DNA from 4 places in the Turicibacter sp. TJ11 genome. Region 2 is predicted to be linked to each of the others. Evidence: riboswitches for the same ligand, from Rfam matches in the RefSeq annotation. Region 2 holds a riboswitch; each other region holds the start of a gene.

Evidence for each region. Region 2 has a riboswitch for lysine ahead of JRC48_RS04565 (transporter substrate-binding domain-containing protein). Riboswitches for the same ligand answer to the same signal wherever they lie in the genome.
Region 1: it holds a riboswitch for lysine, as region 2 does, so the genes downstream of both, JRC48_RS11260 (YfcC family protein) here and JRC48_RS04565 (transporter substrate-binding domain-containing protein) in region 2, are expected to answer to the same signal.
Region 3: it holds a riboswitch for lysine, as region 2 does, so the genes downstream of both, JRC48_RS07460 (Na+/H+ antiporter NhaC family protein) here and JRC48_RS04565 (transporter substrate-binding domain-containing protein) in region 2, are expected to answer to the same signal.
Region 4: it holds a riboswitch for lysine, as region 2 does, so the genes downstream of both, lysA (diaminopimelate decarboxylase) here and JRC48_RS04565 (transporter substrate-binding domain-containing protein) in region 2, are expected to answer to the same signal.

Annotation. Positions count from the first base shown of each region.
Region 1 is NZ_CP069349.1:2,345,251-2,351,383, reverse strand. Features, by position in the region: gene JRC48_RS11270 (AI-2E family transporter) at 1-266, opposite strand, end outside; gene JRC48_RS11265 (M20 family metallopeptidase) at 410-1,540, opposite strand; gene JRC48_RS11260 (YfcC family protein) at 1,553-2,980, opposite strand; lysine riboswitch at 3,217-3,390, opposite strand; gene nagE (N-acetylglucosamine-specific PTS transporter subunit IIBC) at 3,606-5,030, opposite strand; gene nagB (glucosamine-6-phosphate deaminase) at 5,113-5,862, opposite strand; gene nagA (N-acetylglucosamine-6-phosphate deacetylase) at 5,874-6,133, opposite strand, start outside.
Region 2 is NZ_CP069349.1:971,794-977,926, forward strand. Features, by position in the region: gene trxA (thioredoxin) at 1-214, opposite strand, end outside; gene JRC48_RS04555 (amino acid ABC transporter ATP-binding protein) at 400-1,149, opposite strand; gene JRC48_RS04560 (amino acid ABC transporter permease) at 1,162-1,914, opposite strand; gene JRC48_RS04565 (transporter substrate-binding domain-containing protein) at 1,925-2,734, opposite strand; lysine riboswitch at 2,811-2,977, opposite strand; gene JRC48_RS04570 (endonuclease MutS2) at 3,158-5,503, opposite strand; gene rnhC (ribonuclease HIII) at 5,931-6,133, shown strand, end outside.
Region 3 is NZ_CP069349.1:1,529,669-1,535,801, reverse strand. Features, by position in the region: gene pdaA (delta-lactam-biosynthetic de-N-acetylase) at 69-857, shown strand; gene JRC48_RS07460 (Na+/H+ antiporter NhaC family protein) at 1,417-3,003, opposite strand; lysine riboswitch at 3,149-3,321, opposite strand; gene rlmD (23S rRNA (uracil(1939)-C(5))-methyltransferase RlmD) at 3,510-4,898, shown strand; gene JRC48_RS07450 (MerR family transcriptional regulator) at 5,232-5,609, shown strand; gene JRC48_RS07445 (aldo/keto reductase) at 5,642-6,133, shown strand, end outside.
Region 4 is NZ_CP069349.1:2,533,258-2,539,390, forward strand. Features, by position in the region: gene JRC48_RS12150 (ATP-binding protein) at 1-297, shown strand, start outside; gene JRC48_RS12155 (GNAT family N-acetyltransferase) at 432-941, opposite strand; gene JRC48_RS12160 (L-lactate dehydrogenase) at 1,221-2,165, shown strand; gene JRC48_RS12165 (hypothetical protein) at 2,256-2,429, opposite strand; lysine riboswitch at 2,805-2,982, shown strand; gene lysA (diaminopimelate decarboxylase) at 3,106-4,398, shown strand; gene JRC48_RS12175 (aspartate kinase) at 4,416-5,612, shown strand; gene JRC48_RS12180 (M20 family metallopeptidase) at 5,627-6,133, shown strand, end outside.

The DNA.
Region 1 (6,133 bases), 1.3 Mb from region 2:
CCAATTCCTCTAATAGAAGATTTCTTTGCTTTATTTAATCCTTTTACTTTAAAAATTTTCTCTTCGTAAAACTTTAAAATAAAGTTTAGAAGATAGGCGATAACAAAGCCAATCATAAACGGTTGAAAGATCCCCACAATTTCATTTAGTTTTCCTGTAAAAGCCTCCAATTTCGAAATAACGTTATAAAAAATAATACTTAAACTAACGACAATGAACGCATATACAGCGATTGTATTATATTTCTTATCCCAGTTGATTTTCATGTGTCCTCCTATGACTTTTTGTCTTTCTAATAACTATCTATTCATCATTATATATCATAAGTAGAATAAATTTACACCTTTGTCCTCATATTTCTACTATTTTTATATATATGTAAAAACCACCTTAAAAAGGTGGTTTTTTATTATTTTAGCTTAACTGCTCCAGATAATACATCATATCCTGTGTAAGCTAAAGCAACTGCTGCAATGACTAGACGTTCATGTGCTAAGTCCGTTACTGTTGCATCAACCATTTGTTGTGAATGTCCTGTAATTTCACAATCAGCAATACCGATATAAGGATGGATGGTTGGACAAATATTACTAATATTTCCGATATCCACTGATCCAGTACTTGATTTATGTGGATGAATTTCTTTAATTCCTAGTGAACGAATATTTTCGTTAAACGTTTGTGAAAGAATCTCATTTGTTTTTAAATCATCGTAAGATAACTCATAGTTACTTACTTCTAACGTTGCTCCTGTCATTAAAGCTGCTCCTTGAGCAATCCCTAACACTTTTTCCTTAACAACTGCTAAGTATTCTTTAGTAGCTGCGCGAATATAAAATTGTGCTGTTGCATGTTCAGGTACAATGTTAGCAGCGACCCCACCATTTGTAATGATTCCATGCATTCTTACATCTGATGTTACGTGTTGACGTAACGCATCAACACCATTAAATAATTGAATGACTGCATTTAAAGCATTAATTCCATCTTCAGGAGATGCTGCGGCATGTGAAGGACGCCCTGTATAATCAAATTGTAAAGCTTCCATTGCAAGTGAAGTTCCACTTTCTGTTGTATAGCCAGAAGGATGAACCATCATGACCGCATCTAATCCATTAAAGACCCCTGCTTCTGTCATCGTTACTTTAGCACCATTTGTTTCTTCTGCTGGTGTACCAAAGACATAAACTTTTCCACCCACTTCATCGATTACTTTGCTAAGAGCTACCCCTGCCCCAACACTAATCACACCGATCATATTATGACCGCATCCATGTCCTAGTTCAGGTAACGCATCATATTCACAAAGATAAGCGACTGATAATCCTGGTTTTCCACTATCATAAACAGCTTCAAATGCCGTCTCTAATCCTGCTACAGGACATTTAATTTCAAAGTTATGTTCTTTTAAAAATGTTGTTAATGTTTCAACTGCTTGATACTCTTGATTTCCAAGTTCCGGATGATCATGAATAAAGCGATTCATTTGTACTAAACGTTCTTTTAAAGATTCCCCAATTGTTAATAACTGCTCTTTCATTCTAACATCTCCTTATGACCATCCCATTAAGATGGCAACTGTAATAAAGATTATAGCTAATACTCCAAAAATTAATTGTAACGGTAAAATCCATTTAACCCATTTTGACCAAGGAATACCTGATACCCCTAAACAAGCCATTAATACTGCACTTGTTGGGAAAATAGCATTTGAGAATCCATCACCAAATTGGAAAATTAAAATAGATGTTTGTGGTGTAATACCTACTAACTCTCCAAGTGGTGCCATAATCGGCATTGTTAAGGCTGCTTGTCCAGAACCTGATGAGATAAAGAAATTGATGAACATTTGAACAAAGAACATGACATATCCAGCAACTAATGAAGGTAATTGACCGATGAAATTAGATAATTGATAAAGAATCGTATCGATAATTTGACCATTTTCAGCTAAGATCACAATCCCGCGAGCAAACCCAACAACAACAGCTGCTCCAATCATATCTTTTGCTCCGCTAACAAATGAATTAGCCATATCATCTAAACTTAAGCGTCCAATAAGCCCAGACACAATCCCAGTTGCTAAAAATAATGCTGCAATTTCAGAAATTCCAAAATCAAACTTTAAAACTCCAACGACAATTCCCGCTAAACAAAGTAAAATTAACGATAAAATCAATTTATGTCTAGTCGTAAATTCAAGATGCTCATTCTCTGATTCTTTTAATTGTTCACGTCGAGCTTGATCAATTTCATAAACTGGACTTAACTCTGGATTACGTTTAATTCGACGACCATACCACATTAAAAATAATGTAGCAGCAATCGTTGTTACAGCCCAAACTAATGTACGATATCCAACACCTGATCCAGCTTGTACGTTAGCAATATTTTGTGCGACACCAACTGAAAATGGATTAATCATTGCGGTAGCAAAACCAACAATACATCCCATATAAGAGATGGCCATCGCCATAATACTATCATACCCTAAAGCTAAGCATAAAGGAATGAGCATTGTAATAAATGGAATGGCTTCTTCCGTCATTCCAAAGACAGCTCCACCGATTGAGAACAATCCTGTGATCACCGGAATCATTAACATTTCTTTTCCTTTGAATGATTTGACCGCATTTGTCATTCCGGCATCAATGGCACGAGTTTTTGTAATAATCGCAATTGATCCACTAACTACAAATAAAAATGCGATAATTTCAGAAGCACCCATCATTCCTTCTAATGGAGCTTGTAGTAAACTAAAAATTCCTTGTGGTGTCTGTTCAACATAACTAAATGATCCGTCAACAACGACTGTTCTCCCTGCATCATTAACGATACGATCATAAGCTCCTGCTGGTAAAACCCAAGTTGCAACAGCAACAATCGCTAAAATAAAAGAAATAATAACTAATGTATGTGGAACTTTAAACTCTTTGGTTCCCTCTTTTTCGTGTGTTTTTGCTCTTTTTAAGCTTAACATATTTCTCTCTCCTTTTATTTCATGTTTAAATAGCTTTTAGTTTAAGGAGGTAAGTAAAAAGTCTTGAGCCATTCACTCAAGACCTTCAGAAAAGAAAAGTACCACCCTTAACTTCCAGTTCTTAAATGATAATTCTCCACAGTAATTAAAGGGACTTTAACATCGCAATCAAAAAGTCCTGAGTATCACTCAAGACTTTTATCATATAACCGAATTAAGTTAGGATGATTTAAATCTGGAATGATAGCTCTCCACAATAGTTATTGTGACAATGTTAAGCATATTATACTTAACACCAGCTCTATAGCCTTAAAGTATCAGCTATAGACTTCGGCGAGAATTCCTTTCCTATTGAATCAACGTCTTCACTCCTCAATAGTACTCTTAATTACCGCACCTCTATCTAAAACCTATTTAATTTATAATTTTATCTTATCTTATTTTATACATAAAAACAACATTATTTTATAAAATACTATTAATTATCCGATACTTTTTAGTGTTGTAGATAAAAAAACTCTTATTTTCGACCCATTTTTACATCCCTATATATCAATTATAAGAAAAATTTCTTTCTATATTAATATAACTTCAAATAAAAAGGAGTCTCAAGGAGACTCCTTTTTTACTTAAGTAAAGCTTTGATTGCATCTGAGACAAACTCTACATTTGTACCGACAATTACTTGAACATTCGTTTTATTTAAATGAACAATTCCACGAGCACCCACTGATTTTAAACCTTTTTCGTCAATTAGTGATGAATCACTAACTTCTAAACGTAAACGCGTGGCACAATTATCTACCGATAAAAGATTATCAATTCCACCTAAGTATTTAACGTATTGTCTTGCTAGATCTTTATAATCTCCGCTAATAACTGTATTTTCTGTAAATTCATCCTCGTCGTCCTCACGACCAGGAGTAGGCAAGTTAAACTTAATAATTGCAAAATAAAAGACAGTAAAGTAAATGATGGCTACAACTACTCCAACCACTAAGAGAAGTAATGGTTTAGTGGCAAAGTTAAAGTTTAAAATATAATCAAGAAATCCAGCTGAGAACGTAAAACCATGTAAAATGCCTAATAAATCAACAATAAATCCTGAAATAGCTGATAGTAAGGCGTGTAATACTAATAAGATAGGTGATAAGAAAATAAACAAAAATTCAAGAGGTTCAGTTACCCCTGTTAAAAAAGCGGTGAATCCTAATGAAAGTAACATTCCTCCAATTGCTTTTCGTTTTTCCTTTTTAGCAGCAAAATAAATAGCTAACGCTAGAGCTGGAAGACCAAACATCATAACTGGGAAAAATCCAGCCATAAAATGTCCCGCTGTTGGATCGCCTGCAAAGAATCGATTTAAATCTCCGGTTGCTCCATTGAACTCTCCTAATTGGAACCAGAAAAATGAATTTAACACATGATGTAATCCTAACGGAATTAATAAACGGTTAAAGAACATGTACCCTGCAACTCCAAATGCTCCTAATCCTGCAATTTGAATGGATACGTTAGCTAAAAAGCCTTGAATGACTGGCCAAACGATAGCTAGTGGAATAGAAACAACAAATGAAATAAGTCCTGTCATAATTGGGACAAAGCGGCGTCCCCCAAAGAAGGCTAAAAATTCTGGTAATTTGGTGTTTCTAAACTTGTTATAGGCTAAACCTGCAATAACACCAGCGATGATTCCACCTAAAAATGAAATATCTAGTGTTCCAACGATATCTACTGCATAATGTTGTCCCCAATACTCTGCACAAACATTTGTTAGCGTTAAGTATGAAATAACTCCAGCTAATCCCGCTGCTCCATTTTGATCATCTGATAACCCAACAGCAACACCAACCGCAAATAACAGTGGTAAGTTATTAAATAAAGCTGATCCGGCTGCTGCTAAAAATGGTAAAACCATATCAACACCTGGAATAAAACCTAATGCTTCAATGACATCTGCTTGGCCAAAACGAAGCATTAAACCTGCAATCGGTAAGCAGGCAATTGGTAACATTAACGATTTACCGATACGTTGTAGGAACTTTATCATTTGTTCATCCCTCCATAAGATATCTTATATTTATAAAAATACTGTGCGAATCGCATCAATATTTTCATAACCCACTTCATGTTTATACTCTTTTATAATCACCATCGAGTAATAAAGATGCTGCTTCCTCATCAAGTATTAGAACAACATCATGATGAAATTGTAAGATAGATGCTGGGACTTCGGGTTGTACTTTTCCATAAACCATATCATGAATGGCTTGAGCTTTACTAGTTCCTGTCGCTAATAGCATAATTTTGCGACTTTTAAAAATCGATCCAGTCCCCATGGTAATCGCATATTTAGGAACTTCATCAATATGATTAAAAAATCGTGCATTAGCTTGACGAGTCGATTCATCTAATTCAACAATATGTGTTCCTTTTTCAAAGTTAATCGTCGGTTCATTAAATCCAATATGAGCATTATGTCCAATACCAAGAACTTGAATATCAATACCACCTACATCTTTTATGAGCTGCTCATATCTTATGCACTCTTCTTGCATTGAGTCAGCCATTCCATTTGGGATGTGAATGTGATTTTTATCAATATTCACATGATTAAATAAATATTCATTCATAAAGTAATGATAACTTTGTTCATTAGTAGGTGATATCGATAAATATTCATCCAAATTAAAAGTTTGTACTTCTGAGAAATCAACCAGTCCTTGCTGATACATAGTAACTAGATTTTCATACATTCCAATTGGTGTACTTCCCGTCGCAAGACCTAACACACAATTTGGTTTTAGTGTAATTTGACTTAATATCATCTGTGCTGCTTTTTGACTCACTTCATTATAATCTTTGCAAACTAAAATTCTCATTCTCTCACCCCTTAATGAAGTTGATTATAGACTTCACGCCCCTCAACAATCGTTAAATAACAATTCATTTGTTCATCAAAAATCGAAATATCAGCATCTTTCCCAATCTCTAAACTTCCCTTACAATTTGAAATTCCGATCGATGTCGCAGGATTTAAAGAAGCTAAATGGATAGCTTCACCAAGTGTCATATTTGTATGCTTTAAAAAGTTATACACAGCTTTATTTAACGTTAAAATACTACCTGCTAGATTCCCACTTTCTAAGCGTG
Region 2 (6,133 bases):
TTGACATTACTTTATACTCAGCAGCTACTGATTGGCAATTATCAACGTTAACTTTTACGATTTTCACTGTTCCTTCTAATTCTGTAGCTAACTCATCTAAAACTGGAGCGATCATTTTACATGGTCCACACCAATCTGCATAGAAATCAACTAAAACTAATCCGCTGCTGATTTCTTGAGCAAATGTTTCTTCTGTTGCATAAATAACTGACATATTTATTCCTCCTTACCTACCGATTTATATAAAATTAGTATACCATATTGGCATGAAATTACAAATAGTTTGCACTTTCTTTCATAGTATCTCACACTTATATTTTTACATTCACAATTACTTATACTAAAAAAAGACAAAGATTACGATCAGTAGATAGTTTAAAACCGTTAGAAAACTAACGGTTACAAGCTATTTGATAAATAACGATGTAAAAAGGCTTTTGTTCGCTCTTGCTTTGGATGAATAAAAATTTCTTCAGGTGTTCCTTCTTCTGCAATCACCCCTTGATCCATAAACACCACTCGATCACTGACTTCTTTAGCAAATCCCATTTCATGGGTCACGATAATCATCGTTAATCCTTCATCTGCTAACTGCTTCATGACATCTAAAATGCCACCGACCATTTCTGGATCGAGTGCACTTGTTGGCTCATCAAAAAGTAAAACTTCAGGATCCATACATAACGCTCTTGCAATGCCTACACGTTGTTTTTGGCCACCCGATAATTGAGTGCTACTGCAATCTGCAAATCGTTCCATTCCTACTTTTTTTAAGTAAAACATTGCCTTTTCTTTTGCTTCTTCTTTGCTACGCTTTAAAATTTTAATTTGCCCCATCATGCAATTTTCTAAAACTGTTTTATGATGAAATAAATTAAAATTTTGAAAAACCATTCCTACTTTTGTACGATGATGATTAATATTAATACTTCCTGTTAGGATATCTTTTCCTTGATAAAAGATTTGTCCACTATCTGGGTTTTCTAATAAATTAATACAACGTAATAAGGTTGATTTTCCACTTCCACTTGAACCGATGATGGTAATAACTTCTCCCTTATTGACCTGAAATTCAATATTTTTTAAAACTTCTAAATTCCCAAAATATTTTTTTAATCCATGAATGTTAATGATTTGACTTGCTTCCACTTTAATCCCTCCTTAGCTTAGCGAGTTCGGCATGGTTTGGGATGCTGGAAAAGATGTTTTTGGCATATTCATTTTCTTTTCCACTAATCTTAAAATTTGAGAGGTAATCGTTGTAAGAACTAAATAAATGAGACATGTAATGAAAAAAGTTTCCGAGTATAACATGGCACTTCCAGCTACTGAACGTGATTGGAAGAATAATTCAATTACTCCGATCACGTTTAGCATTGAGCTATCTTTAATATTAACAATAAACTCATTACCGATCGATGGGAATGAATTCTTAATGGCTTGAGGTAAAACGATGTAGATCATCGTCTGCACACTATTCATTCCGATACTACGTGCCGCTTCGACTTGTCCACGTTCAACCGACTGAATTCCAGAACGAATAATCTCTGACATGTAAGCACCTGTATTAACTGAAATAATGACAATCCCAGCTGTCATCGCATCCCATCCTAAAACCGGACGTAGTGCATAATACAAAAACATAGCTTGAACCATCATTGGTGTTCCTCTAAAGAACCAAACATAAATTCCTATTAATGCATGTAAGGTTTTTTTAGTTACCTTAGCACTTCTTGAGTCACGTGGTTCAATCTCAATTGCACGAACGCCTCCTAAGATTAAACCGATCATGAGCCCTAAAAGCGTCCCTAATAACGCTAAAAATAACGTCATTTTAATTCCGTACCAAAACAATTGATAATTATTTGTAAATAAACGATAAGCTTTTTCTAAAAAGTCAACTTGAAACATCATAAATTTCGACCTACTCCCCTGTTGGCGCTGACTCACGTGCCGCCATCATCCACTCATCACGTGTTGCCTCTGAAATTGAATCTAAAGCAGACTGAACGTCATTAAAGAAGTCCGTTCCTCGACTACCTTCTTTTAACCCAATTGAAACTGATGTATCCACATCAAATCCTTGTCCCTCATTGAACTGAACAATCGTTAAATCAGGATTTGCTTGAACAACCCCTTCAGCAACTGGTAATTCTGCCGTGATTCCATCACTTTCACCACTTAATAACGTTTGAACTAATTCTGGATAACTTGAACGTGGCGTTAAATGATTAACTCCAGGAATTTGATCAATAATTTCATCATAGCTCGTATTCATTTGCCCGATGACATTTGCTCCATTAAAGTCAGCAATTGATGTTGCATTTTTATAATTTCCATCTCCTCTTACAATCATGACCATTTCTGACTCAAAATATGGTGTCGTAAAATCAATCCCTTGTTCACGTTCTTCATCTGCCGTCATTCCTGCAATGATCGCATTGATTTCCCCTGACTCAAGTGCAGGTTGTAACCCGTCCCAATCTAATTTTTTCACCACTAGTTCTTTTCCTAATGAATCCGCAATTTTTGAAGCGACTCTGACGTCATAACCATCACATAGTCCCGCTCCACCAATCGAAACACTTGTGTCTGTTTGCTGAGTTGTTTGCCAGTTAAACGGTGCATAGTTACACTCCATTCCGACAATAAACTGATCTTGTTCATTTGTTTGATTAGCTCCACATCCAACTAATAACGAACCAACTGCTAAAACTCCAATAAATTTTTTCATATGCTTGACGCTCCCCTTTTGATTTTCTTTAACAAAAAAAGCCGTGCTATTAAACACGACTACTTTTAAAGTTCGTTGTATTAATAGCTCCTCTTCATTACTGAAGGAGTGTTACAGGTATTCCCTGCAACCCCAAGCTAGACATCCGCCAATGCTAACTTTCGGCGATGATTACCTTTCCTATTCTTCTTCGTCTGCCGACTCCAAATAGTACTCTGACGCACCGCTACCTCTATACGATTTTTTCTTGTTGAAGTTAATATACCATAATTTTACATATAGTGCAAGTATTGTTAATTAATTTTATTCATTTTATATTTCAAGATCATTTATTTTAGAATCATTTTTAATAAAATATAACTGTAATTTATAAACTCTATCCTCTTAAACAAAAAGACATAGGCTAATCCTATGTCTTTTATTCTATTTCAATTCAACAACGGTTGCACCCGTTCCACCTTCACCAGCTCCACCAAATCTAAATGAAGCGACATGTTTGTTATTTTTTAAATATTTATGAACCCCTTGACGAAGTGCACCTGTACCATGTCCGTGAATAATGGTAACGGATTGATATCCCGCTAATAAAATATCGTCGAAGTATTTATCTAAACGTAACATCGCATCTTCATAACGTTCTCCACGTAAATCTAATTGAATCCCTACGTTTGTATTACGTTTATGAATCACTTTACCTTTTTTCGTTTCTTGTTTTTTAACCGCTGGACGAATGTATTCTAAGTCCTCTTCTTTAATGTTAACTTTCATCATTCCAAGTTGTACCATCCACTCACCATTTTTCGTTTTTTCAATGAGTTCTCCTTGACGACTTAATGAAAGCACCATGACCTCATCTCCAGCTTTTAATGGTCCTTTATTTTTAGCTTTACGTTTAAATTGTTCTGCTTGCTTCGCTTCTGATCGTTTAAGTGAGGTTAATTTTTCTGTTAACTCATGATCTTTAATTGTTAAATCGGCGACTTTTTTCGCTTGGCGTAAATCTGCTACGATTTGTTCTGCCTCTTCTTTCGCTTGACGAATATTTTCAAACGCTTCTTTTTTAATGTCTTCAAGGACACGTTCACGCTCGGCTTCAAACTTCGCAATCTTACGTTCATAATCAAGACGCATCTCTTCTACTTCTTGATTTTGCTTTTGTAACAGTTGAATTTCGCGATCAAGCTCAAGTCCACGATCTTCTAATTTTGTAATTAAATCGGTCATCTCTGTACGTTCCGTTTCAACATAAGCACGAGCTGATGATAAGATAACTTCTTTTAATCCAAGGCGTTTTGAAATTTCAAAGGCATTTGAACGTCCTGGAACTCCAACTAATAAACGATATGTTGGAGATAATGTCTCAATATTAAATTCAACTGATGCATTAATGACATCATCATTTTCATAAGCATACGCTTTTAATTCTGGATAATGTGACGTGGCAATCGTTCTTGCTCCACGAACTTTGACATAATCTAAAATAGAAATAGCTAGTGATGCTCCCTCTTTTGGATCTGTTCCCGCTCCTAATTCGTCAAATAAGATTAAACTATTAACCGTTAAACGTTCCATGATACGAACGATATTAGTCATGTGCGATGAAAAGGTTGATAAACTTTGTTCAATACTTTGTTCATCTCCAATATCAGCAAAAACATGATCAAAAATCGCTAACTGTGATGTTTCATGAGCTGGAATTAAAAGTCCTGATTGAGCCATTAATGTTAATAATCCCACTGTTTTTAGTGTGACTGTTTTTCCACCTGTATTTGGTCCGGTAATCACAATCGTCGTATACTCATCACCCAGTTCAATATCATTTGGAACAACAGTTTTCGGATCAATTAATGGATGACGAGCTGCGACTAATCGAATAATTCCTTTTGTGTTCATCGTTGGACGTGTCGCTTGAATCATACGAGCATATTTACCTTTAGCAAACATAAAATCAATTTCACCAAGGACATCCACGTTAACGGCTAATGCATCAACGAACTTTTTCACTTCTTCTGTTAAAGCGCGTAAAATACGTTCAATTTCACGACGTTCTTCTACATGATATTCTTGTAACTTATTATTTAAATCAACCACTTCTTTAGGTTCAATAAAATACGTATTTCCTGAAGAAGATTGATCGTGAACCGTTCCACCAAATGTGTTTTTTGCCTCCGCACGAACTGGAACCACGTAACGATCATTACGCATCGTCACAATACCATCTGTTAACTTATTACGACGTTCGGATACAACTTGATTTAAACGCTCTTTAATTCTTGCTTCCGTACTTTGAATCGCACGACGGATACTACGTAACTCAGGTGATGCACTATCTAACACATACCCTGTTTCATCAATACAATCATTAATAGCTGTTTGTAAATTATTTAAAGAAACTAAACTACTCACTTGTGATGAAAAAATAGGTGTTTCTACTTTAATTTCATTTAAACGCTCTGCGAATGCTTTTAATTGTGAAACCGCATATAATAAGCGACTAATCGATAATAATTCTTGTGCGTTTAACATCGCAGAAATTTTTGCTCGTTTAATCGCTTCTGTAATATCTGTCACACCACCTAATGGGGCTTCTCCTAAGGTTAAAATAATACGTAAAGCTTCCTCAGATTGATTTAGTGAATACTCCACTTGTTTTTCATCGACCGATGGAGTTAAATACTCCACTCGCTTTTGACCAAGTGAACAAGCACATAATGAGTCAACCGTTTGTTTAATCTTATTAAATTCTAATATTTGAATGGCTTGTTTCATTTACCTCACTCCAACTAATTTAAAAAATGAAAAAATTTGATCTGTTTTATTTTAACATAAAAACAAATAAAAACCTAGCCTTCGAACGAATCCGATAACTAAGAAATAAGCGTTCATTTTAAGCTTTTTACTCTTGCTTAATCAGCAATGGTTTTATCAATAGTGTACCCCATGTTTGTCATTAGACATAGGAATTTTAGATGTTTTTTGGTAAAATTATAATATCTATAAGTCCAGATAAGTTTTTCATATCGTAAAAACTTTTAGCTGGACTATAGTCTGTCTTAGTATTAAAAAGAATTCCTAACTAATCCTGCTATAAAATGATGAAATATATTTCTGTTTCCATATCTATATGGATAAGGTTAGATAAACGTTCATTTAGATGACGGATCTAAACTTATATCTAAAAAGGGACGGTGTAAAGATGGCAACAATCACACTAACAGTATCTCAGCAACAATTAGAAAAAATGTATCAAACCTATCAAAACCAGATTATAAAAGTGCCCAATCATACACTTTTTCAAGCAAAAACTTCTCATTGTACGATTACAGCTTACTTAAGTAAAAAAGTCGTCTTCCAAGGAAAATCACCTGAAATCGAAGCAGCTAAATGGCAATCATCACC
Region 3 (6,133 bases), 560 kb from region 2:
ATGTATATTTTACGCAAAATTCGACAGATTATTAGTGTAATCTTTTATATATAATGAGAGGTGATAGCATGAATCGATCGTTTAACTTGGTATTAACTATTTTATCGTTCCTCTTATGTTTTACATCAGTTCATCACGCCGATGCAAAAGATATTGGCTGGGGTATTCCAAAAGGTGAGAATCATGAGCAACCATGGCCAGGACAAGAATTTGATGATATTATTCGTCAGAATGATGCTTACTATATCGGTTCTAAAGATGAAATGATGATTTATTTAACATTTGATTGCGGATATGAGAATGGAAATACACCATTAATATTAGATGTCTTAAAAAAACATGATGTTCCTGCACTCTTCTTTGTGACTGGTCATTTTATGGAAGAACATCCAGAGCTAGTGAAGCGAATGGTAGATGAAGGACATATTATAGGAAATCATACGTGGCATCATCCGGATTTAGCAAAGGTAACGAAAGAAAAATTTAATGAAGAACTAACGTTAATTGAAGATAAATATAAAGAGTTAACAGGAAAAGATATGGTTCGTTATTTAAGACCACCTGAAGGCCATTTTAATCAACAAATGTTAGATTGGGCAAAAGAACGTGGATACTATACCATCTTATGGTCACTTGCTTATATGGATTGGAATGTGGATCAACAAAAAGGGGCAGACTATGCCTATCAACAAATTTTAGATCGCATGCATCCAGGTGCCATTATTTTAATGCATAGTATTTCAAGTGATAATGCAGAGTGCTTAGATAAATTAATTCCTGAGCTTCGTCGCCAAGGATACGAATTTAAATCATTACAATATTTAATGACTCGTGAAAATCCAGTCGTGATCGAATAGATGATAAATTTTTATTTGAATTTGTTGGTTTTTGCCATATAAATATCTTCAGAACACATAAAAAACACGTTTCAAACATTTTTTGTACATAATTTTGTGCCATAATAACTATGGATGAAAATGATAATAAATTTTCTCCCCCTTTGATTTTCTTATTCATTATGTTTTCTCACTCCCTAAACGGATCGTGTTCCCCCACGACCGTTTAACGTGTCCTTGAGAGTTCCCCCTCTCAAGGATTTTTTTTATTCTCACATGAAATATTTAACAGTTGATAAAAAAAGTTGAAATTGTTGTTTAAGATTTAAATAGCGTGCCTATAATGATGTTGTATAGAGATAACCTCCCAAGTTAATAGTCTTTCATGGTGGGACTATGCTTTAGACTTTTACTAAAGTTCTCTATTTATCAATAAGTCTAGTGATAGAGTGGTTCGTTTTAGGGTGAAAATTAATCATTCTATCAGAGACTTTCTTCTCCAATTCTTTCAACCTCTCTTTAATATATAAAAAGGAGCTAACACGCAGTTTCCCCCCTGCTGTTAGTTCCTTTTATTCATTTATCTGATTTTTTCCACCTTTGATTTTTGTGCTTTTGCATAAAAAATTGTTGTAATGATACTGATGAACATTACTAGATAAGCTATCCATAAGCTTTCGGTTAAACCAAATGAAATATATCCAAGTGATGCAATAACAGCCGATAAAAGGGCATAAGGTAATTGTGAGTTAAAGTGTGCAGCTAGATCACACCCTGATCCGGTTGCAGATAGTAAAGTGGTGTCTGAAATAGGAGAGGCATGATCTCCGAAGATGGCACCTGATAAAACGGCAGCCATGACAGGAATCATTAAATTCATCTCAATGGCAGCGGCGACTGATCCAGCAATCGGAAGTAAAATTCCAAATGATCCCCAGGATGTCCCTGTGGCAAATGCCATCAAACTTGCCATGATAAACATGACAACTGGAATAAAGTTAGGATTAATATGAGCTGATGTGATGATCGATGCTAAATAACCACCCGCATCAAGAGCCCCAACTAAATCACAGATAGCCCACGCTAATAATAAAATAACGATAGCACCAGTCATTGATTTAATACCTAAGAAGAAAGAATGAAGATATTGTTTTTTTGTTACTTCACCCTTTGAAACATGTCGATAGGTAAGTCCCATAGAAACAATAAGTCCCGCTGCTCCACCCACGCGAAGTGAGGTTGATAACTTGATATTATCGAGAATGGCAAAGAATAAATTAAATTCTGATTCACCACGTACAGCACCCACATAGCCTGTATAAGCCATGGTTAAGACTGTGACGATAATTAAAGTCAAAATAGGAAGGATTAATTCCCACATCGTTCCTTTTGATGACTCAACCTCACATCCGTGAGTACTGATCACTTCAGCACGACTTAAAGACGAATCGTTACCATTTAAAGCATCTTGTTCATACTTTTTCATAACCCCAAGATTTAAGTTATACTTAATGACAACAAAGACCATGAGGACACAAGTGATCACATAAAAATGGTAAGGAATTGTTTGTAAAAAGGCAAAGAACGTATTATAGGTTGCGCCTGTACTTGTAAAAATAACAGCCATCGAACCCATAATTCCGGTTGCCCAACTTGAAATAGGAGAGATGACACAAATAGGTGCTGAAGTTGAATCGACAATGTAGGCTAAACGAGCACGTGAGATCTTTTGTTGTTTAGCTAACGGCTTAGAAACATTGCCAACGACAAGCGCATTAAAGTAATCATCAACAAAAATTAAAATTCCAAGAAGAGCTGAGGTGTACTGAACCCCTTCACGTGAATTCACATGTTTCACAATCGCCTTAGAAAAGGCAGATGCACCACCTGATAACACAATATAAGCGGTAATAACACCTAAAGCTAATAAGAAAAAGAGAATGGATAAATTCCAATCATTTAAAAAACCGAGTAATCCATTTTCTTCGAAAATAAGATTTAAAAAAGTGCCAACTAATGTTTGTATTGTTTGAACGATGCTGAAGTTGGCTAAAATAAAAGCAGCAGAGATGGCACCCATACTAAGTGATAATACAACGCGACGCGTCAAAACAACGAGTGCAATCGTTAAGAGTGCTGGAATTAAGGAATAAATTGTTCCAACCATAATCATTCTCTCCTCAGTTGTTAGTGCAATTGAATAGGGCATTGTTCTTTTGATAAAGAAAAAAGAGCCACGTTGAGTTAAACTCATACATGGCTCTAACAGGTCTAATTTTTAGACAATAGGTGCAAGTATATCATTTAACTCTCCGATCATTAGTCCTCCACTACAATTGTAGTGACAGTTTTACATTTCTTCAATGTAACCCCAGTACTCGTTTGGTTGACACAAACAAGACTTCGGCGTGGACACCTTTTGGAATTTGTCATCGACGTCACTCTCAAAACTCCTACTCATTGGACACGCACCTCTAACTCATCAAAGAGAACAAGAGACATATTCAATTAACCATTATTCTAGCATCTTTTAGTAAATAGTCAAGCCGTATTTATAAAAATCGTTTAAATTGTAAATAAAATCTGTCGTGAAATGTAGGGATTTCGATGTAAAATAACAGGGAATGTGGTAAGATAAATGATAGCTCAAAAAAGCATTGGAGGTTTTAATACATGAATATGTCGCCTTTAAAGGTTGGTCAAGAATTTTTAGTGACGATTAAACGTATCGGTATCAATGGAGAAGGTATCGGTTATTATAAAAAACAAGCAGTCTTTATTCCAGGGACTTTAGTTGGTGAAGAAGTGGTTGCGACTTGTACACGTGTGGCAGGTGGTTACGCAGAAGCGGAACTCGTACGTGTGAAACGTAAATCTAAACATCGTGTGCAACCTGCTTGTGAAGTGTATGGTCAATGTGGTGGATGTCAATTACAACACATGTCTTATCAGGAGCAACTTCGTATTAAACGTGACGCTGTTTCACAAGCGATTGAACGCTATACGAATTTAGATCCAGATGAGTGTGATATTCGTCCAACGATCGGCATGAAAGATCCATATAATTACCGCAATCGCGCTCAAATGCCAGTCGGTTATGATCAAGATGGAATCATGGTTGGATTTTATAGCATGAATTCACGAGAGTTAGTGAATGTGACAGATTGTGACGTTCAATATGAAGAAATTAATACGGTTATTAATCATGCGGTTGATTTATTAGATGATTATAAAGTGTTTGCTTATGCACCAAAAACACGCAAAGGAACAGCACGTTACATTGTGGTTCGTCGTGGATTTAAAACAGGTGAAGTACAAGTGACGTTTGTTTTTGCTAATAATGATTTCAAGAAAATGGATGCGTTAGCGAAAGATTTAATGAAGTATTGTAAAGACGTGAAGTCTGTTTATTTAAACATTAATAATGAAGATACACATGAAATCTTCGGAAAAGAAATGAAACATATTGCGGGAGAAAAATTCATTTCAGATGAGTTAGGACGCTTTAAGTTTAATTTATCACCACGTGCGTTTTATCAGTTAAATCCAGAACAAACGATTAAATTATATAACCAAGTGAAGTATGCAGCGGCTTTAACAGGAAATGAAAAAGTAGTGGATGCTTACTGTGGTGTTGGAACGATCGGTCAATGGGTGGCAGATAAAGCGAGTGAAGTGCGCGGAGTAGATATTACTCGTCAAGCGATTGCAGATGCAAAAGAAAATGCGAAGTTAAACGGATTAACGAATACGTATTATGCAGTAGGAAAAGCGGAACAAATTGTACCAAAGTGGGTGAATGAAGGATTTAAACCAGATGTCGTGATTGTAGACCCACCTCGTACAGGAATGGGTGATGAATTAATTAACATGTTAAAACGTGTTCAACCAAAAACTATTGTTTATGTGTCATGTAACCCATCAACACTTGCGAAAAACTTAAAAGAATTGACGAAAAAATATCGTGTCGATTATATTCAACCGGTGGATATGTTCCCACAAACGTCACACGTTGAAGCAGTCGTACGCTTAGTTCGTCAAGATCGTAAAAAACAACGCTAATCATATTAGACAGTATCTTTGGATACTGTCTTTTTTTATTTAAGGGCTTGAATATCTGCTGAAGTAACTTTTTAGAAAAAACTAACTTTTTCTCTTGCTATGGAGTTCACTTCATCCGATATAATAGCGGTGTAATGAAAGCTAAAGGGGAAAGCGAAGAGTTAATGTTACGATAATGAGTGAAACAGAAAGGTTTTATGTGGGAAGTCAGTTTGAAAAGACAGCATTGAACCTATATATGATAGGTTAGAAATTGACAAATTAATTCGTTGTATTGGAATTAAGAGGATAAGAAACATTAGGTTTTAAATTGAGCGTAGAAGAGGTTAGGGTATGACAATTAAAGAAGTAAGTAAAAAGTATGATATTTCAGTTGACACATTACGTTATTATGAGAAAATTGGACTTCTTCCACCAATTAAAAGAAATTCAAAAGGATATCGTGAATATACGGAAATGGATTGTAATTGGGTGTTTTATATTAAGAGCATGCGTCAAGCTGGTGTTTCAATTGAAGCATTAATTGAGTATGTTTCATTATATCGAAAAGGACCTTCGACCTTGCATTTACGTAAAGCAATTTTGCTAGAACAGCGTGATCAAATTAGAAAAAAAGCGAGTGAAATTCAACAAACACTATCTTATTTAGAGTATAAAATCGAAGGTTATGAAGACAAAATTTTAAAGTTTGAAGAGGAAAAATTAAAATAAGAAATTATTTTTAAAAGAAAGAAGGAATGAAAATGAAAGAAGTTATGTTAAATAATGGAATCAAGATGCCGATAGCAGGGTTTGGAGTTTTTCAAATTCCAGATTTAGAGGAATGTGAACGTGCAGTTTTAGATGCTATTGAAGTCGGGTATCGATTAATTGATACTGCTCAAGCCTATGGCAATGAAGAAGCGGTTGGTCGAGCAATTCAAAAAACATTTGTTCCTCGTGAGGAGTTATTTATTACGACAAAGGTTTGGATTTCAAATGCAGGCTATGAAAAAGCAAAGGGATCAATTGAAGAGTCGTTAAAGAAAATGCAATTAGATTACCTCGATTTAGTTTTAATTCATCAACCAGTTGGAGATTATTACGGAACTTATCGTGCTATGGAAGAGCTTTATAAAGAAGGTAAAATTAAGGCCATTGGAGTCAGCAATTTCTATCCTGATCGATTAGTGGATATTTGTTTATTTAATGAGGTTATTCCAGCAGTTAATCAAGTGGAAGTAAATGTTTTTCAT
Region 4 (6,133 bases), 1.1 Mb from region 2:
AAAGAAATTGAAATTTTAAATGACTTATATAGCTTAGCTATTCGCGATTTACCTCAATATGATCATATCTTCTTTGTTCCACGCGAATTTGGATACAAAAAAGATGGTGTTCGCTGGCAAGATGAAGAAGTGGCTCAAATGGTAGATGATGCTATTTTAAACTTCTTAAATGCTGAAAATGTTAAGTATGAAATGATTACTGGATCAACACGTGAACGTTCACAAAAAATAATGGATATTGTTGGGATTGATAAAGAAATCATTCAACCACAATCAGTAGAAAACATAGCACAATAATAAAAGTGCCGTTAATGTTAACGGCACTTTTTGTATGCATTTATGAAGTTATGTTTTAAATGAATTGACTCATAATATGATTTAGAAATCATCATTCATGGATTACTTTCGTAGCAATTTAGGAGAAATGTTTATTAGATTAATACTTTTTCAAATGCGAGACGTTTACTACCATCTGATAAATAAATAATGCCACAATAGCTGAATTGATTTTTAGCTAATAACTTTTGCATGGATTGATTATCTTCATGAGTATCAATTCTAATACTTGAAATTGCATTTTCTTTACACATGCGTTCAGTATGAAAAATAAACTCAGAAGCAATGCTCATCCCTTTAAAAGAAGAATCAACAGCGACTCGATGCATGACGGCATACTTTTGTTGACTTTTCCATTTACCATTAAAAATTTGATGATAAGTCGGCTCTTCTTCAAATGAAATAACAGCGACTGCAATAATTTTTTTATTTTTAGTTAAAACATAACTTTCTTTTTTTTCAATATCTTGTTTAATCACGGTTGAATTAGGATAGCCATTTTGCCATTGATCAATTCCTTGTTTTTTAAAATAACATTGTGCCTGTTTGATAATCTCCATTATACGCGAAAGGTCATCAAACTTAGCAGCTCTAAACTGTAACATATTATCTCTCCTTTTCATATGAATAAACTTAGTAACTAATGTAGTTGAACACAAAATTTTTGTATATCCGATCAGACTCATTTTCTTAATCAGGATTACTATCATAGATGTAAATAATTAAAAAAAACAATGAGCATTATTTTTAAGAGATAAGCTCGTTTAATCTAACTCTATAAAAACCAATTTATATAACAATAACCAAAAATTATCGATAAAAATTATCTTTAGAAATATGGAAGATACATATAATAATGAAGTATTTTGAAAGGAGGTATTATTATGCAAACTGAAACACGCCGTGTGGTGTTAATTGGTACAGGATTTGTAGGAATGAGTTTCGCCTATTCAATGGTGAATCAAGGTGGAGCTGAAGAGCTAGTCTTAATTGATGTTAATCATGAAAAAGCAGAAGGAGAGGCTATGGACTTAAGCCATGGGATTCCTTTTGGACCTGAAAATATCGAAATTTGGGCTGGGAATTACGAAGACTGTAAATCAGCTGATATCGTTGTTATTACAGCCGGAGTTAATCAACAACCTGGAGAAACACGTTTAGCATTAGTTGAACGAAACGCTAAAATTATGCGTGATGTCGTTGGAAATGTCATGAAATCAGGGTTCAATGGGATTTTATTAATCGCAAGTAACCCAGTTGACGTTTTAACTTATATTGCTTGGCAAGAATCAGGATTACCAAAAAATCGTGTCATTGGGACAGGGACAACACTTGATACAGCCCGTTTACGTCACCAAATTGGTAAATATTTAGATGTTGACCCTCGTAATGTCCATGGTTATATTGTTGGAGAACATGGAGATACAGAAACTCCATTATGGTCACACACAACAGTTGGTGTTAAACCAATCTTTGATATTATCAAAGATCATCCAGAATATAAAATGGAAGACTTAGAAGAAATCTACGTTAATGTTCGTGATGCTGCTTATCATATTATTGAACGTAAACGTGCCACTTACTATGGTATTGGGATGTGTACAACGCGTATCGTTAGAGCTATTTTAAATGATGAAAACTCAGTCTTACCAGTTTCTGTTTATTTAGATGGGCAATACGGACTTCATGATATCTTTACCGGAATGCCAGCTATTATTAACCGTAACGGAATTCGTGAAGTATTCAATTTAAATATTTCAAAAGAAGAACAAGAACAGTTAACAAAATCAGTTTCGATCTTAAAAGAAACATTAGATACTGTTCGCTAAAAAATCAGGGATGTCATTTTTAATGTAAATGAACATCCCTTTTTCATGTTATTAAGTGACTCAGTAAGATACACGATGAATTACTTTTTACTATTTATTAACACACTGATAGCAGCGATTGTAATCATCATTCGTTGGAAATCGTGAATCAACACGTCCCCCTGGACCAACTTCTAGATTACAGTTGGCACAGTACGGAATTTCATCATATGAACCTTCTTCGTAAAAATTAGAAAGTGGTTGCATTATAAGTTCTTCAAACATCACATAACCTCATTTCATTTAATATATAAGTCCAGATAAATTTTCTTTAGAGAAAATTTTTAGCTGGACCATAGAATGTCTTGATAAGTCAAGTAATCCTTAGTTTTGATAATAAACATTAGATGTCAAATACTTATCTGTTTCTATATAGATTAGTTTTATCATACCTTAATTTGAGTTTAAATAAAATATTTTCTCTCTATACCAAGCTAAAAAAAGACCCAGATGACAATAATGAAGTTAAAAACTTTTCTTGGATAAAAAAATACCGCCACTTATATGGATAAGATCACATAAACGTTAAGCTAATAAATTCAAAAAACTCAATTGACAAATGATGGTAAATAGCTAGAATAGATAATAAGATAATAAATGAATTAGGGTAGAGGCCGCGAGACTTAAGAGTAACCATAAGGAGGTAAGCACGATGATTTATGGTGAAAGGAAGAATTGCCGAAGGCTATAACAGATGCTTTAATGTTATAGACCTGGGGATGCATAAAATATATGTATCACTGTCACAAATAGTTATTTGTGTTGAGCTACATTTAATCAATAAAGCTATTTTAAATTTAGTTAGATTTATTATAGCTTTTAGAGGCTCCCTTAATGACTAGTTAAGGGAGTTTTTATTATATAAATGGGCTTCTTTCTACCGTAAAGAAAGGACTATAAAATGAAACTACATGGAACGATGATGGTACAAAACGATCAACTTTATATTGGAGGGATGAGCTGTTTAGAATTAGCTCAAACTTATCAAACGCCACTTTATGTTTTTGATGAACAATTAGCTCGAAAAAATTGTCAAGAATACATGAAGCATTTTAAAGCTAAAGAAAACAATAATCGAGTTGCATACGCGGGTAAAGCCTTTTTACCTTTACATATGTGTCGTTTGATTAAAGATGAAGGACTTTATTTAGATGTTGTATCTGGTGGAGAGTTATATACGGCTCATAAAGTTAATTTTCCTATGGAAAAAGTGTTGTTTCATGGAAACAATAAAACGATTGAAGAAATACAAATGGGACTTGATTTAGGGGTTGGACGATTTGTTGTTGATAACTATTATGAACTCGATTTACTAGAACAATTTTGTAAAGAAAAACAGATGAAGCAAGCGATTTATTTAAGAATTACACCCGGAATTGAAGCTCATACTCATGATTATATCAAAACGGGGCAAATTGATTCCAAGTTTGGTTTTACCTTAACAAATGGTGATTTGTCTGAATGTTTATCAAATTTTCATCAATATCAGCATTTAGAATTGATTGGTTTACATGCTCACATCGGATCACAAATTTTTGATGTGACACCTTTTTTAGATGAAGTCGATATTATGATGAGATTAGTTAAAGAGATTCAAGAATGCTATGATATCCAAATTAAAGAAGTTGACTTAGGTGGAGGAATGGGCGTGTATTACACGAAAAAAGATCAACCCAAAACCATTCAACAATTTTGTGAGGCAATCATTGAACGGGCAGCAGCATCATGTGAGGCACTAGGAATTGAAGTACCGATTCTTGTCATTGAACCCGGACGCTCAATTGTTGCAAATGCTGGAAGTACCCTTTATACGGTTGGTTCGATGAAAGATATAAAAGATGTTCGTACGTATGTGGGTGTTGATGGGGGAATGACCGATAACATTCGCCCATCTTTATATCAAGCAGGTTATGAATGTTCGATTGTCACTAAAATGCGTACAGGTGAACCAAAGCAAGTAACGATTGCAGGAAAGTGCTGTGAAAGTGGCGATATTTTAATTACAGATGTGGACATTAAAGGAATTGAAACTGGGGACATTCTCATTATTGCCTCAACTGGAGCATACGGTTATTCCATGTCATCTAATTATAATAAAATTCCAAAGGCTGCAATCGTTTCAGTTTTAAATGGAGAAGCTCAGGTGATTTGTAAACGACAAAGTTTAGAAGAGTTGCTGTCACTAGAAGTTTAAATAGGGGTGAGAATCAGATGAGGATGCTAGTTCATAAGTACGGGGGAACGTCAGTAGGAACGCTTGAAAAAATTAAAAAAATTGCAAAACGTGTCATTTTAGAAAAAGAAAATGGATATGAAATGGTCGTTGTTGTTTCAGCGATGGGAAAAACAACGGATCACTTAGTAGAGATGTCTAAAGAAATTTCAAAAAATCCAAGTAGGCGAGAACTTGATTTAATTTTATCAACCGGAGAACAAGTTTCAATCGCCTTATTATCGATGGCGTTTCAAGAGCTTGGCTATGATGCGATTGCTTTAACAGGATTTCAAGCGGGAATTAAAACATATGGTCCCCATACGAAAAATAAAATTTTAGATATTGATAGTGACAAAATTCAGAATTATTTATCACAGGGAAAAATCGTCGTTGTCGCTGGATTTCAAGGTATTAATGATGAAGGAGACATTACGACACTTGGACGCGGTGGATCAGACACCACAGCTGTTGCATTAGCCGCTAAACTTAATTGTCCGTGTCATATTTATACCGATGTGGATGGGATTTACTCCGTTGATCCAAGGTTATATCCACAAGCCAAAAAGTTACAGACGGTGAGCTATGAAGAAATGATGGAAATGGCAAGCTTAGGGGCTGGTGTTATGGAAGCACGAGCCATTGAAATTGCCTATAAATATAACATTCCGATCTATGTTGCCTCAAGTATGAATGATGTGGAAGGAACTTATATTAAGGAGTATGATGAAAAAATGGAAGAAAATATTATTACTGGTTTGAGTATTAGTGACGATAGCTTAATGGTGACGATTAGCCGAATTCCTGATCAAATAGAACATATCGCGATGATCTTTGAAAAGTTAGCGCAAGAAAATGTTAATGTCGATATGATTAGTCAAACCGCCCCGTTATCGGGAGTTATTAGCTTATCATTCACTGCCCCAAAAGATGATTTATTTATTATTGAAAAAATAATGAGTGAATTTAATGAAGGGTTTGAAGTTAGTATTGAACAAGAAATGACAAAAATTTCAGTCGTCGGCATTGGAATGAGAAATCAAAGTGGAGTTAGTGGACGATTATTCAGACTTTTAGCGAATCATGACATTAAGGTTAAACAAGTCACAACATCAGAAATTAGTATTTCTTACATGATTGAGACTAAATATAAAGAAACAGCTGTTTCGGTTTTATCAAAAGAGTTGAATTTATAAGGGGGGAAAGTCCTATGGATTTTAAACAAGTGGTTCAAACGCATCGACAATACTTACATCAAATTCCTGAGCTTGGTTTTTGTGAGTTTCAAACGTCCTCCTATTTAAAAGAGCAACTAGAGAAGCTTGGTTATGAGGTGTATTCGACTGCTAAAACAGGGATACTCGCTTACCGCAAAGGAGTAAGTGAAGAATGTATTGCCTTTCGTTCAGACATGGATGGATTAAGTATTACAGAAGAAACAAATGTAGATTTTGCTTCAACTATTGAAGGACAAATGCATGCTTGTGGACATGATGGCCATATGTCCATTCTTCTTGGCTTTGCTACTTACGTTTCAACTCTTTCAAGCTTGAAAAAAAGTCTACTCTTCATTTTTCAACCAGCTGAAGAAGGTCCAGGTGGAGCAGAGGTTATTGTGAAGGAAGGCATTTTAAAAAGATTTAACGTTAAATCAATTTTTGGACTGCATATTTATCCAGAGATTGAAGAGGGAAAATTCGGATTACGTCCAGGAGCG